Regions from separate parts of the Gordonia sp. BP-119 genome, predicted to be linked through region 2. Evidence: riboswitches for the same ligand, from Rfam matches in the RefSeq annotation. Region 2 holds a riboswitch; the other holds the start of a gene.
The links. Region 2 has a riboswitch for cobalamin ahead of JW364_RS01705 (CbtB-domain containing protein). Riboswitches for the same ligand answer to the same signal wherever they lie in the genome.

Region 1 (7,192 bases), on a different contig from region 2:
CGTTGCCGATGACCCGCGCATTCGACTCCGGCATCGGAACGAATCCGTAGATGAGTTGCTGCTGTTTGTAGTTGCCCGGCTTGATCTTGGCGTCGGAATCACCCGCGCCCACAGTCAATCCGAATACTGCCGCTCCGGCGATCAACGCCCCCGCTATCAATCTCTTCACGACGGCAGACGCTAGCAGCGTCGACGTCGGGTTCCATCTCGCTTTCCACAGCCTCCGGCAAGCCTGCCATTCGACAACGCGTATTGGTACAGTCCGGCCAGGAAACCACCGACAGCGGGGAAACGATGATCAGGAACGACGTCGAGTTCGATTCGTCCGGGACGACATGCCGGGCCTGGTCGTACCGGCCCGAGGGAACCACTCCGGCGCCGGTCATCGTGATGGCGCACGGGCTCGGTGCGGTCCGGCGGATGCGCCTGGACGCGTTCGCCGAGCGCTTCTCCGCCGCGGGATACTCGTGCCTGGTGTTCGACTACCGCCACTTCGGTGACAGCGACGGCGAACCGCGACAGCTGCTGTCCATTCGCCGCCAACTCGACGACTGGGCCGCGGCAATCGCCTTCGCCCGAACACTCAGCGGTGTCGACACCTCACGGATAGTGCTGTGGGGCACCTCCTTCGGCGGCGGACACGTCCTCGTCGCGGGCGAACGCGACGGCCGGGTGGCCGCAGTGATCTCCCAGTGCCCCTTCACCAGCGGCGTCGCATCCACCGCCGCGCTGGGCGTGGCGTCCGGGGCAAAGGTGACCGTGCGCGCGCTCGCGGATCTGGCAGGTTCGGCACTGGGCCGTCCGCCGGTCACCGTCGGCCTCGCCGGTGCGCCCGGCTCGGCCGCCCTGATGACGGCACCCGACGCGGTGTCGGGATACCTACCGCTGGTGCCCGACGACCTGGAGTTCATCAACGAGGTCGCCGCGCGGGTCGGTCTCGCCATCCCGCTGCACACGCCTGGTCGGGCATTGCGAAAGCTCACCTGTCCCACGCTCGTGTGCATCTGCGACAAGGACACCGTGGCGCCGGCCGGACCGACTGCCCGGTACGCCCGCCGCGCCCCGGCAGCGCGAGTGATTCGTTATCCGGCACAACATTTCGACATCTACGTCGGCGACGACTTCGAGCGGGTGGTCGCCGATCAGCTCGAGTTCTTGCGCGGGACCGTCCCCGTGTGACGTCAGAACCCGAACCGCGCCTGCATCCCGCGCAGCGTTTCCGCCGATGCCAGCAGACCCGCCCGCTCGGAGTCCGACAGCGGGACATCGAGCCGGGTCTGGGCACCACCGCGGTCGACGACGGTCGGCAACGAGAGGCACACGCCGTCGAGCCCCTCGATACCGTCGGCCCGCGTCGACACCGGCAGCACCCGGTGTTCGTTGTTCAGGATCGCTTCGACGATGCGCGTCGAGGCCAGACCGATCGCGTAGTTCGTCGCCCCCTTGCCCTCGATGATGGTGTACGCGGCGTGCACGACCTCGTGGTGAATACGTTCGCGCGCAACGACGTCCATCGCCGGACGGCCGGGTAGCGGCGTCCACGAGGTGAGCGGCACGCCCCCGATCGACGCCGAACTCCACAGCGGGATCTCGCTGTCGCCGTGTTCGCCGACGATGTAGGAGTGCACGCTCTGTACCGCGACCCCGCAGTGTTGCGCGATCAGGAATCGCAGCCGGGACGAGTCCAGCACCGTGCCCGACCCGAAGACCTGGTGCGGTGACAGCCCGCTGATCTCCTGGGCGGCGTAGGTGACGATGTCGACGGGATTGGTGACCATCACATAGATCGCGGTCGGGGCCACCGCCAGCACCCCGGGGAGGATGGCTCGTGTGAGACCGATTGTGGCCTCGGCCAATTCGAGGCGCGACTGCCCTGGCTTCTGCTTCGCGCCGGCGGTGAACACGACGACGTCAGCGTCCGCGCACACCGACACGTCGTCGGATCCGATGATGTCCGCGCGGGGCACGAACTCGAGGCCGTGGGACATGTCGAGCACCTCGGCGGTCACCTTGGCGGCGTTGATGTCGAGGAGGGCGATGGTCCGTGCGACACCTCGGATGAGGGATGAGTAGGCGATCGCGGTGCCCACCGCACCCGCCCCGATGATGGCCAGTTTCGTGTCTCGTACGTCCATCGGTTCACCGTTTCCGCGTCGGGTTCATCGATCGTCGGCACCCAGCGTAGGTGCTCGCGTGCCGGCTGTCCGGGCTGCGCCGGCCGACCGCGCGTTCGGTCGGCGGTCGATGTTGATAGCGTGAGCGCCGAGAACGGTCACACCCGCACACGTGGGTGTCAGGGAACCCGGTGTGAATCCGGGACTGGCGCGCAACGGTATGGGAGACGGATTCGGCGCGGACACCGGGGCGACCCGGGAAGGCGCCGGCGCCACGATCCCGAGTCCGATTACCGGCCGTTCTCGCTCGAGTCCATCGTGTATCTCGCGCACAGATACCCAGACCGATAGGCAGTACCACCCGTGTCCCGTCGTACCGACGGCACGACCGAGAGCGCGACCGCCCCGTCGGTCCGGCGACTCCCGTCGACGCCGCTAGCCGCAGTATTGTTCGTCCTCACCCTCCTCAGCATCGCCCTGGCCACCGCTTTCGGCGCGGAGACCATCCCCGTCGGCGACGTGTGGCACACCGTCGTCGGCCGGATGACCGGGGCTGAGCTCGACTCCGCGCACGCCGTCATCATCTGGGATCTCCGGTTGCCCCGGTCCGTGCTGGCCGCGCTGGTCGGAGCCGGGCTGGCGCTGGCCGGCGCACTCATGCAGGCCCTGGTCCGCAACCCACTGGCCGAGCCGTACCTGCTGGGTGTGTCCGCCGGCGCGGCGGTCGGGGCCACCGCGGTGATGACCCTCGGCGTGCTCGCGGGACTGGGCGTCTGGGCGCTGTCCGGCGGGGCGCTGCTCGGCGCGCTGGCCGCCACCGTCACGGTGTACCTGGTGGCCCGCGCCCAGGGCGGGCTGACCGCGCTGCGACTCATCCTGTCCGGGGTGGTGTTGTCGTCGGCGTTCATGGCGTTGTCGTCGCTGCTCGTGTTCACCGCCGCCGACCCGCACGCCGCCGACAACGTGATGTTCTGGATGCTCGGCAGCGTCGCGGGCGCCACCTGGGCGAAAGTGCAGATCGCCGGGGCGGTCGTGCTGGTCACCGTCGTGGCCATGCTCGCCATCCACTCCTGGCTCGATGCCTACGCGGCCGGCACCGACACCGCGACGTCGCTGGGCGTGCCGGTACGGGCGATGCGCAACGCGCTGTTCGGTGTCCAGGGTCTCCTGGTCGGCGTGCTCGTCGCGGTGGCGGGCGGCATCGGCTTCGTCGGTCTCATCGTCCCGCACGCGGCGCGACTCCTGGTCGGCGCCACCCACCGCGCGATGTTGCCGGTGGCGGTCTGCGGCGGTGCGCTCTTCCTGGTGTGGGTCGACGTCATCTCACGGGTGGCGGCCGCACCGCGCGAGATGCCGCTGGGCATCGTGACCGGCCTGATCGGGGCGCCGATCTTCCTGTTCCTCATGGGACGACGCCAGTACGTGTTCGGGGGAGGCTCGTGATCGACCCCGCCCGCGCATCGTCGATGTCGTTGCGCGCGAACGCGCTTGCGTGCCGTCGCGGTGGCCGCGTCGTACTGCGGGATGTCGATCTCGCGGTCCCCGCCGGCACCCGACTGGCCATCGTCGGGCCCAACGGTTCCGGCAAGACCACCCTGCTGCGCACGCTGTGCGGTCTCGAACGACCAGTCGCCGGCACCGTCGAGGTGAACGGAGACGACCTCCACCACATCCCCTCCCGACGCCGCGCCATGTCGATGGCGGTGGTCGGCCAGGAGGAACAGCCCTCCGCTGAGCTGACGGTCGCCGAGGCGGTCGGCCTCGGCCGGACCCCGTACCGGTCGGCCTGGTCCACCGGGAGTTCCGACGACAAGACGGTGGTCGATCGCGCGTTGATCCAGGTCGGGCTCGACGGCTGGGGCACCCGCTCGTGCACCCAGCTGTCCGGCGGCGAACGGCACCGCGTCGTCCTCGCCCGCGCGCTCGCTCAGCAGACCCCGATCCTGGTGCTCGACGAACCCACCAATCACCTGGACGCCGCCTGGCGACTACGCCTGATGGAGGTTCTCGACGAGCTCGACGCCACCGTGGTCGCGGCGATGCACGACCTCGACCTCGTGTTGCGTCACTTCGACTCCGTCGCAGTGGTTTCCGACGGCGGTGTCATCGTGCACGGGCCACCGGTCGAGGTGCTGACGCCGGCTCTGCTGGCCGACGTCTTCGAGGTGTCCGGCACCGTCGTCGACCATCCATCGACGGGCCTGCCCCATCTGCTCCTGAACACTCCCACCACCACACCCGCCCCCAGCACTCTGACGAAAGACATCCCGTGAGAGGACATCCTTTGACCATACGTACGTCCCGAGTCCACCCGACCGTCGCCATCGTGGCGGCGGCTCTGACGCTGGGAACTGCCACCGCCTGCGGTGCCGACAGCACTGTGGCGTCGGAAAGCACTGTCACCGTATCGAATTGCGGAGCCGACGTCGCTTACCCGCAACCCCTCGACCGGTTGTTCGTCAACGACGGCGGCATGATCGCGATCGCACTCGCCGCGGGTGCCCGTGACAACATGGTGGCGGTCAGCGCGCTCGCCCGGGACAAGGACGTCCTGCGGCTGGAGTACGGACCCCAGGTCGACACGCTGAACGAGGTCGCGACCGAACGTCCCACCCTCGAGAACATCGTCGCGGCGAAACCCCAAGTGCTGTATGCCGGATACAACTACGGCATGAGCGAGTCGCGCGGGATCACACCCGAGATTCTCGCCGGACACGGCATCGACGTGTACCAGTTGTCCGAGGCGTGCCGGCAGACCGAGGGCGAGGCGCAGCGCGGCACCATGGACCCGTGGGTCGCGCTCGACACCGATCTGCGCAACATCGGCACCCTCACCGGCAATCCCGAGCAGGGCGCCGCCGCGGCCGACGAGGTGGCCGACCGCCTCGAGAAGCTGCGCGCCGCACCACAACCCGCCGCGAAACCGACGGTCTTCGTCTTCGACAGCGTCTCGGACACCATCTTCTCCTCCGGATCCTTCGGCGGCCCGCAGGGCATCATCGACGCCGCGGGCGCGCGCAACGCGACCGAGGACATCGAGGACACCTGGACCGCCGTGAGCTGGGAACGCCTCACCACCGCGGACCCCGACGTCATCGTGTTCGTCGACTATCCCGGCCAGTCGGTCGACGAGAAGATCGCCGCCCTGCGTTCTAATCCGGCGAGCCGGAACCTGAAGGCCGTGCGCGAGAACCGCTTCGTGAACCTGCCGTACGCGATGTGGGTGTCGAGCCCACTCAACATCGACGCCGCCGAGATCATGCGCGGCGTTCTCGAGAACCACGGCCTCGCACCGGAATCCGGTATCACCCCTTCCCTGGATGTCGCGCAATTGGACCTCGGGGGCAACAACTGGCTGGAGTGAGTCGCGGGACGCCCCGTTGAACACGTGGGGCCGCGGCGATTGTCGCGCCGCCGCCCATGGGAATCCAGTGCACCCACCGTCGAAGTTCGCAACACCTGACTGCGTTCGCACCCCTACCATGAGGCACCGACAAGTTCGAGCCGACGAATACCGTTGCACAACATGGCTTTTTGGGATTGCCATCCGGCCACGCGGGTGTACACTCGAACGTACATTCGCAGCAACGGTTCTTCGGGGGAGGTGACCGTCATGCCCAGCACCACACCACTCGCCGACCACGGCGCGCCCGTGTCCCGCGCGGCCGAACTCGTCGCCGAACTCCACGCGAACCTCGACGAACTACAGACCGTCGACTTGTCCTCGTGCACCGACGAAGAACTGATCGACGTCGCCGCGGAGACCGAACGCGCCATCGCGCGTCTGACCGTTGCCGGTGACCGGCAGATCGATCAGGTCGAGGCCCGCGACCTACCCCGCAAGGCCGGCTGCCGAACCCTCATGCAGTTCATGACACACCGGCTACGAGTCTCGAACCCGATGCGCCGCCGTAAGCAGATGGACGCCACCGCCCACCGCACCAGCCTCGGCGGCGAGGTCCTCCCACCCGAATACCCCTGCCTCGCCGAAGCTTTCGCACAAGGAACAGTCGGCACCGCGCACGTGCAGGCCACCCTCGACGTCCTCGACCGCATCCCGGTCGCCGTCGACCACGACATCAAGGTCGCCGCTGAACGACAGATGGCCGAGATCGCCACCGACCACACCCCGGCCGACATCACCCAACTCGGCTCGCGGCTGCTTGCCCACCTCGACCCCGACGGCACCCTGGCCGATGACACCGACCAGAAACGACGCCGCGGCCTGTGGATCGGACGGCAACGCGCCGACGGCACCGCCAAAATATCGGGCACCCTGACACCCGCACTCGCCGCCCGACTCACCATGATGTTCGCCGTGTGGGGCAAACCCGGACTCAACAACCCCGACGACCCACAGTCGCCCCAAGGCCCGGCCGGCACCGCCGACCCCGAAGCCCTGGCCACCGCAGCCGACCGCGACGGCCGCACCCTCGCCCAGACCAATCACGACGCACTCGACGCCGCACTCGCCGCCGGATTCGCCGACGGAACACTCGGCACCTCGCACCGCGGCCTGCCCGTGCAACTGATCATCAAAGCCGACCTCGGCGACCTCATCCGCGAAGCCGGACTCGCGACCACCGCCACCGGAACCCTGCTGCCCATCCGGGACCTGATCGCGATGGCCGGTGACGTCCAGCCATGGTTGGCGATCTTCAAAGACGCCACCACCGTCCCCCTGCACTTCGGGCGCGGCAGACGTCTGGCCACCCGCGAACAACGCCTCGTCTCCTTCGCCCGCCCCGACGGGGAAGTGTGTTCGGCACCCGGCTGCGATCAGCCCGCCACCCAGGTCGAACTCCACCACGCCCACAAAGATTGGGCCAAAGGCGGACTCACCGACATCGACGACCTCGCCCCCGCCTGCCCGCGACACAACCGCATGGTCGGCGACCAACCCGGCCAATACACCACCCGCATCGCCCGATCCGGACCCGACGAAGGCCGCTGCCTCTGGCGATTGAACGCCGAACCCGGCGTACCACCCAATCCCGAACACCTCAACCGCCGACCCGACATACCCCGGCGGTTCGCACAACACCTGAACACCGTGCGCAACGAGATCCACAGACCTG
Region 2 (7,192 bases):
GATCGGGCAGCGCATGCCGGCGCAATTCGTCGACCGTGGCCGGCGAGGCGAACTGCGCCCCGCCGAGGCCGTCGACGTAGTAGCCGCGACGAACATGTCCGTTGTCCTCGAACACGGTGAGCGCCTTGTAGACCCGCGCGAAGCCGCCGGTCACCTCCTCCGAGACCACGCTCCCGCGCGTGATCACGCCGTATCGGGTCAGCAACTGATCGCAGAGGCCCTGCGTGGCGATGGTCGGCTCGGTGGACGGGTGGTCGAGGGCGAACCAGCGGCCACTCGCCGTCGGCGACACCGGGGGAGCGACGGAGTGTTCGGTGAGGTACCGGGCCGACAGGCCGGCCCGGAGCCGGGGTGCGCGCCCGCGTGCCCGATGCGCGGGCGCCGAGCGCGGTGCGGACGGGCTGCGCCGCGGTTGCAGCAGGGCGCGGACGGGCGCGAAGCTGTCGTTGCTGACCCGGCCCGCCCACACGAGGTCCCACAGGGCACTCTCGATGTCGGCGGCCGGCGTGGTGGTGCCGGTGCTGATGTCGGCGGCGATCTGTGGGAACCGCAGGGCACCACCGGGTTCGAGTGCGGCGGTGACCCCGTCGTGGACCGGGGTGGTGTCGATCTCGTCGGCGTCGGGCAGCGTCAGGACGGCGACGTCCGCGGGATGCAGCGCCACCCAGCCGTCGGAGTTCCCGATGCGGCCGTGTCCGGACCAGATGACCTCACCGGCGCTGAGCAGTTCGTCGAGCATCGGCGCTGCGTAATCGGACACCCGGGCCGGCAGTACGAGGGACTCCCACGCGGACGCCGGCAGCGGGAACCCGGCCAGCTGGTCGATGACCGTCGCCACCCCGTCGACACCCCGGAGCTGGGTGCCCGACGACGCGTGCTGCCAGTCGAGGAGGAACCGGGTGAGGACGTCGGTACCGACGGGAGCCACCTCGGCGCGGCTCGCCGCCAGGGAACCGCGTCGGATCTGACCCAGCACGTCGGCGTGACACCATTGCCCGTCCCGGGGGCCGATACCGGCGTCGGGCAGGAAGTCACCCTCGACGACGCGTCGCTCCGATGCGAGACGGTTGAGGGTGTCGCGCACGACCCCGGTCGCGATACCCAGAGCAGCGGAGGCCTCGGGCACGGTGAACGGGCCATGGGTGCGGGCGTACCGGCCGATGAGGTCTCCGACTGGGTCGGGCACCTCCTCGAGATAGGCCGCCGGGATGCCGAGAGGTGCGGGCACCCCGAGAGCGTCACGGAGGCGGGCGGTGTCGTCGATGGCCGCCCACAGCGCACGTGCGTTGTGGTTGACCGAGATGATCTGCCCGACCCGGTGCAGCTCGGTGAGCAGGTCGGCGGCCGGCTCGTCGCCGCGATACCGGGCCGCGACCTCCTCGGTGGTGAGCGGGCCCAGCCATCGCAGCAGGTCGACGATGTCCTCGGCGTCGCGCGCCTGACGCTCGGGGGACAGGCGTTGGAGCCGGGCGATCACGTCGGCGATGACCGCCGGATCGAGGAGCTCGCGCAGGTCGACGCGCCCGAGCAACTGGGCCAGCAGGCTGGTGTCGAGGGAGAGGGCGGCCGCGCGGCGCTCGGCGAGCGGCGCGTCGTCGGCGTACATGAACGCACCCACGTACCCGAACAGCAGCGACGCGGCGAAGGGAGAGGGGCTTTGGGTCTCGGTCTCCACCACCCGGATCCGGCGCGTGCGGATGCGGTTCAGCAGATCGAGCAGGGCGGGGAGGTCGTAGACGTCCTGCAGGCATTCGCGGACGGCTTCGAGCACGATCGGGAAGTCGGGGAATTTGGATGCGACAGAGAGCAGTTGGGCGCTGCGCTGGCGCTGTTGCCACAGCGGGGCGCGCCGGCCCGGATCCCGGCGCGGCAGGAGCAGGGCGCGGGCGGCGCATTCGCGGAAACGGGACGCGAACATCGACGAGTCGGCCAGACCGTCGGTCACGAGTTGCTCGACCTCGTCGGGGTCGAGGAGGAACACATCGGCTCCGGGAGGGGCGTCGTCGGTGTCGGGCATCCGCAGGATGATGCCGTCGTCGGAGGCGGTGGTGGCGCCCTCGATGCCGAGGGTCTCCAGCAGGCGCTGCGAGATGGCACTGGCCCAGGGGGCGTGTACACGTAAGCCGTAGGGGGAGTGCAGGATCACCCGCCAGTCGCCGAGTTCGTCGCGGAACCTCTCGACGACCAGCGTGCGATCGGTGGGCAGGTGTCCGGTCGCCTCGCGCTGCTCGGCGATGAGTGTCGCGAGGTTGCTGCGGGCGTTCTCGGTGAGCCCGAGCCGGTCTGCCTGGTCGTCGAGCTTCCCGGGATCGGCGACCGACTGGGTGAAGGCACCGATCGCGGCGCCCAGTTCGGCGGGGCGTCCGATCGCGTCACCGATCCAGAACGGCAACCGGCCCGGTTGACCGAACGCGGGGGAGACGAGTACGCGGTCGTGGGTGATGTCCTCGATCCGCCAACTGGTGGCGCCCAGCGCGAACACATCGCCGACTCGGGACTCATAGACCATCTCCTCGTCGAGTTCGCCTACGCGAGTGGCCTTCTCGCCGACCATGAACACGCCGAAGAGTCCGCGGTCGGGTATGGAACCGCCCGAGGTGACGGCGAGCCGCTGGGCGCCGCGCCGGCCGGTGATGACTCCGGCGTCGCGGTCCCAGTTCACCCGGGGGCGCAGTTCGGCGAACTCGTCGGACGGGAAGCGGCCCGCGATCAGGTCGAGGGTCGCGTCGAAGACGCCCCGGCCCAGTTCGCGGTAGGGCGCCGCGCGCCGGACGACCTCGTACCAGTGATCGACCTCGAGGTCGTCGACCGCGGCCGCCGCGATGGTCTGCTGGGCGAGGATGTCGAGCGGATTCTGCGGGACCTTGATCTCCTCGATCGCGCCGTCGAGCATCCGGCCCACCGTCACCGTGCAGTGCAGCAGATCGGTGCGGTGCTTGGGGTAGAGGATGCCCTGGCTGATCTCGCCGACCTGGTGCCCGGCGCGGCCGATCCGCTGCAGTCCACTCGCCACCGACGGCGGGGACTCCACCTGGATGACGAGATCGACCGCACCCATGTCGATGCCGAGTTCGAGTGAGCTGGTGGCCACCACACACGAGAGGCGGCCGGCCTTCAGGTCGTCCTCGATCTGGGCGCGCTGCTCCTTGCTGACCGAGCCGTGATGGGCGCGGGCGAGAACCGGCTCGGCGCCGGAGCTCGCGCCGCTGCCCATCACGAACGCCGGGGCGCCGCCCGCGACCGACGGATTGCCGGTCGGTTCGGCAGGCTCGCCGTGGCGCTCGGCGTGGATCTCGTTGAGCCGAGCGGTGAGCTTCTCGGCGAGGCGTCGGGAGTTGGCGAAGACGATCGTGGCGCGGTTCGCCTCGATCTGGTCGACGATCGAGGCCTCGACGTACGGCCACAACGAGCCGGCAGTCGGCGAGAACGCGTCGTCCAGCGCCGCGGGGTCGGCATCGGACACCGGCGGCGGGATGTTGGCCATGTCCTCGACGGGGACGTCGACGCGCAGGTCGAATGTCTTGTCGGCCTTCGGTTTGACCACCTGGCACGGCGCGGCGCCGGACAGGAACCCCGCGACCACCTCGGGCGGGCGGACCGTCGCCGAGAGGCCGATCCGCTGGGCGGGTTTGTCCAGCAGTTCGTCGAGGCGCTCGAGGGTCAGCGCGAGATGGGTACCTCGTTTGGTCGCGGCGACCGCGTGGACCTCGTCGACGATGATCGCCTCCACGCCGGTGAGACTCTCCCGCGCGGCCGAGGTGAGCATCAGGTACAGCGACTCGGGGGTGGTGATGAGGATGTCGGGTGGGGTTTTGACCAGCGCACGCCGATCGGCGGCGGAGGTGTCGCCCGACCGCACGCCCACGGTGATGTTGGGCTCCGGAAGGTTCAGCTCCTGGGCCGCCCGGGTGATGCCGGTCAGCGGTGCGCGCAGGTTGCGCTCGACGTCGACTGCCAGCGCCTTCAACGGCGAGATGTAGACGACCTTGGTGCCCGCGGGACGATTGCCGGCGTCGGCGGCGAGCCGATCGAGAGCCCAGAGGAACGCGGCCAGGGTCTTCCCGGACCCGGTCGGTGCGATGACCAAGGTGTTCGCGCCGTCGGCGATGGAGGTCCAGGCGCCCTTCTGCGCAGCGGTGGGCGCGGTGAACGCACCCGAGAACCACCGCCGGGTGGGGGCGGTGAAGCGGTCGAGCACCGAGGGGCGGGGCATCTCTCCACTATGTCGCACTCGTACGACAGAACGCGGTATACAGTCTCCTCACGCCTGTACGGGGAATCCGGTGAGAGTCCGGAACGGTCGCGCCACTGTGAACGCAGCCCAGATCGACACGGTCGACGTGACGGGGCATGCGTGAGTCAGGATGCCGTGCCGGCGTGCACCACCCGTGAACTCTCCGACGCGAGATCGGCGAAAGGACCCACCATGACAGCTCCCCGTACCGAGGCGGCATCACCGGTCGCCCCGGCCCGTGCCCTGCCCGTACCGAACATCTCCGTCGCGAGCGCGGCGCTCTGGCTCAGCCTGACCGTGCTGCTCGCCGGGCTGGCGTACTACTTCCTCGGTTACGACCAGGGGGTCGTGTCGGTCTTCGGCTCCGACACCCACGTGCACGAGTTCGTGCACGACGCCCGCCATTTCCTCGGCTTCCCCTGCCACTGAGTCGACATGGAGAAGAAGTTCATCGGCGCCGGCCTGCTCGCAGGTCTGATCGCCGGCATCGTCTCGTTCGTGTTCGCGCGGTTCTACCTCGAACCCGTCGTGGGCAAGGCCATCGACTACGAGAGCGCCCGCTCGGCGGCCGAGGAGGCCCTGGCCCATGCCGCCGAACCGGGTGGTCACACCCATGGTGAGGGCGGAGAGTTGTTCACCCGCGCGATGCAGGAGAACCTCGGCGCGGGGATCGGCAACGTCGTGTTCGCGGTGTGCATGGGCGCGTTCTTCGCGGTGGCGTTCACGGTCTTGTGGAGCCACGTCGGCAGCCGTCATCCGGCCACGGATCCCCGTGCGGTCGCGGGCGTGCTCGGCGGCATCGGTTTCGTCGCCGTCTTCGCCGTCCCGTTCTTCGCCTACCCGGCGAACCCACCCGCCGTCGGCGACGACGACACCATCGGCGAACGAACCGGTGCCTTCCTCACCATCACCGTGTCGTCGGTGATCCTCGCCATCGCGGCGGTGGTCCTGGCGTCGTGGTTGCGCCCGCGCATCGGTGGGTTGGTCTCGGCGGTCGCGGCCACGGTCGCCTATCTGGCCGGCATCGCGATCGTGCTCGCCTTCCTGCCGTCGTTCAGCGAGGTCCCCGGCCCGGTCCGCGACGACGCCGGACAGATCGTGTTCCCGGGCTTTCCCGGTGACGTGATCGGGGATTTCCGGGTGTATGCGATCGCCAACCAGGTCATTCTGTGGACGGTTCTCACCGTCTCGTTCGCTCTGATCGTGGGGGCGATGGCCCGGTCGCAGGCGACTGACCGCGCTCGCGCGGTCTCCGTGCCGAACTGAGGCGATCACTGCCCGGAATGCAGATCATCACCGCCGGTCGCACCGGCCCCAACCGGTCGGTGCGGTTCGGCGGTGACCCGGTTCTCGATCAGCGTGGTCGACGCGACGTGCTCGCTCTGAGCGCGTCGCTCACCCGCCCGATCGACATCTGCGGCCCGGAGGCGGCGACCCGCGCCACCGCCGAGATACTCGGCGCGACAGGCGGCCTCATCGTCGACGACGCGCTGCGGACGCTCGATGTCGGTGCGTGGTCGGGCCTGTCCCCGGAGGAGATCGACCCCGTCGACCTCGGCGGGTGGTTCACCGACCCGGAGGCCCGCCCGCACGGGGGTGAGAGTGTCGCGCAGTTCGTCGACCGAGTCCATGCCTGGCGTGCCGGGCAGGCCGAGCACGGCGATGGCTACGTGGTGGTCGCGATGCCGGTGGCGCAGGCCCTGCTGTGCGTCGATGCGGACGGGTTCTTCGCGCGGGAGGTGCGTCCGGCCACCCTCTACACCTGCACCGATGCTCGGTAGGAACAGATCTGCGACGACGTACCTAGACATCGGCAGTGACTCCTGACACAGTTGGGGACGACAAAACTGAAACGTGTTCGCCCCTGCGCGGACACCGGTCTGGGAGTGTGACGATGTTCGAGTGGTCCGAAGAAGATCTGATGGTTCGGGACGCCCTGCGGGCGTTCATCGACAAGGAGATCCGGCCACATCTCGACGAACTCGAATCCGGCACGCTGCCGCCCTACGACATCACTCGCAAACTGCTGTCGAGCTTCGGTGTCGACGCGATGGCCAAGGACGCTCTCGAGAAGGAACTCGAGGCCGAGGCCAACGGGGAGAAGAAGAAGCCCTCGGGCGACGGCGGCGGTATGGGCGGCTCGATGTTCATGATGGTCAACATCGAACTGGCGGGGGTCTGTCTCGGTCTCGTCGCATCCCTGGGCGTGAGCATGGGCCTGACCGCCTCGACCATCCGCGGCAAGGGCACGCTCGCCCAGAAGAAGCGGTGGCTGCCCGAACTGGTCACGATGGAGAAGGTCGGCGCCTGGGCGATCACCGAACCCGACTCCGGATCGGACGCGCTGGGCGGTATGAAGACAACGGTCCGTCGCGATGGTGACGACTACATCCTCAACGGGCAGAAGACCTTCATCACCAATGGCCCCTACGCCGACACCATCGTCGTGTTCGCCAAGCTCGACGACGGCAGCGGCACCCCGATGCGGGACCGTAAGGTCCTGTCGTTCGTCCTCGACAAGGGGATGCCGGGACTGACCCAGGGCAAGCCGTTCAAGAAGATGGGCATGATGAGTTCGCCGACGGGCGAGCTGTTCTTCGACAACGTGCGCGTCGGCAAGGACCGCCTGCTCGGCGAGACCGAGGACACCGGTTCGGACGCGCGCGGATCCGAAGGCGCCAAGGCCGGTTTCACCGCGGAGCGGGTCGGGATCGCGGCCCTGTCGCTGGGCATCATCAACGAGGCGCAACATCTTTCGATCGACTACGCGAAGAACCGCAAGCTGTGGGGCCAGGAGATCGCACAGTTCCAGCTCATCCAGCTCAAGCTGGCCGAGATGGAGGTCGCGCGCATCAACGTCCAGAACATGCTCTTCAGTGCCCTCGAGCGGGGCAAGGCGGGCAAGCCGCTGAGCTTGTCCGAGGCGTCGGCGATGAAGCTCTACTCGTCGAAGGCGGC

Region 1: it holds a riboswitch for cobalamin, as region 2 does, so the genes downstream of both, JW364_RS08885 (iron ABC transporter permease) here and JW364_RS01705 (CbtB-domain containing protein) in region 2, are expected to answer to the same signal.

What each region holds. Positions count from the first base shown of each region.
Region 1 covers NZ_JAFFZF010000011.1:24,818-32,009, forward strand. The annotation lists gene JW364_RS08870 (hypothetical protein) at 1-169, opposite strand, end outside; gene JW364_RS08875 (alpha/beta fold hydrolase) at 295-1,179, shown strand; gene JW364_RS08880 (L-lactate dehydrogenase) at 1,182-2,135, opposite strand; cobalamin riboswitch at 2,253-2,431, shown strand; gene JW364_RS08885 (iron ABC transporter permease) at 2,478-3,557, shown strand; gene JW364_RS08890 (ABC transporter ATP-binding protein) at 3,581-4,387, shown strand; gene JW364_RS08895 (ABC transporter substrate-binding protein) at 4,399-5,478, shown strand; gene JW364_RS08900 (HNH endonuclease signature motif containing protein) at 5,728-7,192, shown strand, end outside.
Region 2 covers NZ_JAFFZF010000002.1:81,572-88,763, reverse strand. The annotation lists gene JW364_RS01710 (ATP-dependent helicase) at 1-4,213, opposite strand, end outside; cobalamin riboswitch at 4,231-4,391, shown strand; gene JW364_RS01705 (CbtB-domain containing protein) at 4,427-4,663, shown strand; gene JW364_RS01700 (CbtA family protein) at 4,670-5,500, shown strand; gene JW364_RS01695 (histidine phosphatase family protein) at 5,518-6,015, shown strand; gene JW364_RS01690 (acyl-CoA dehydrogenase family protein) at 6,129-7,192, shown strand, end outside.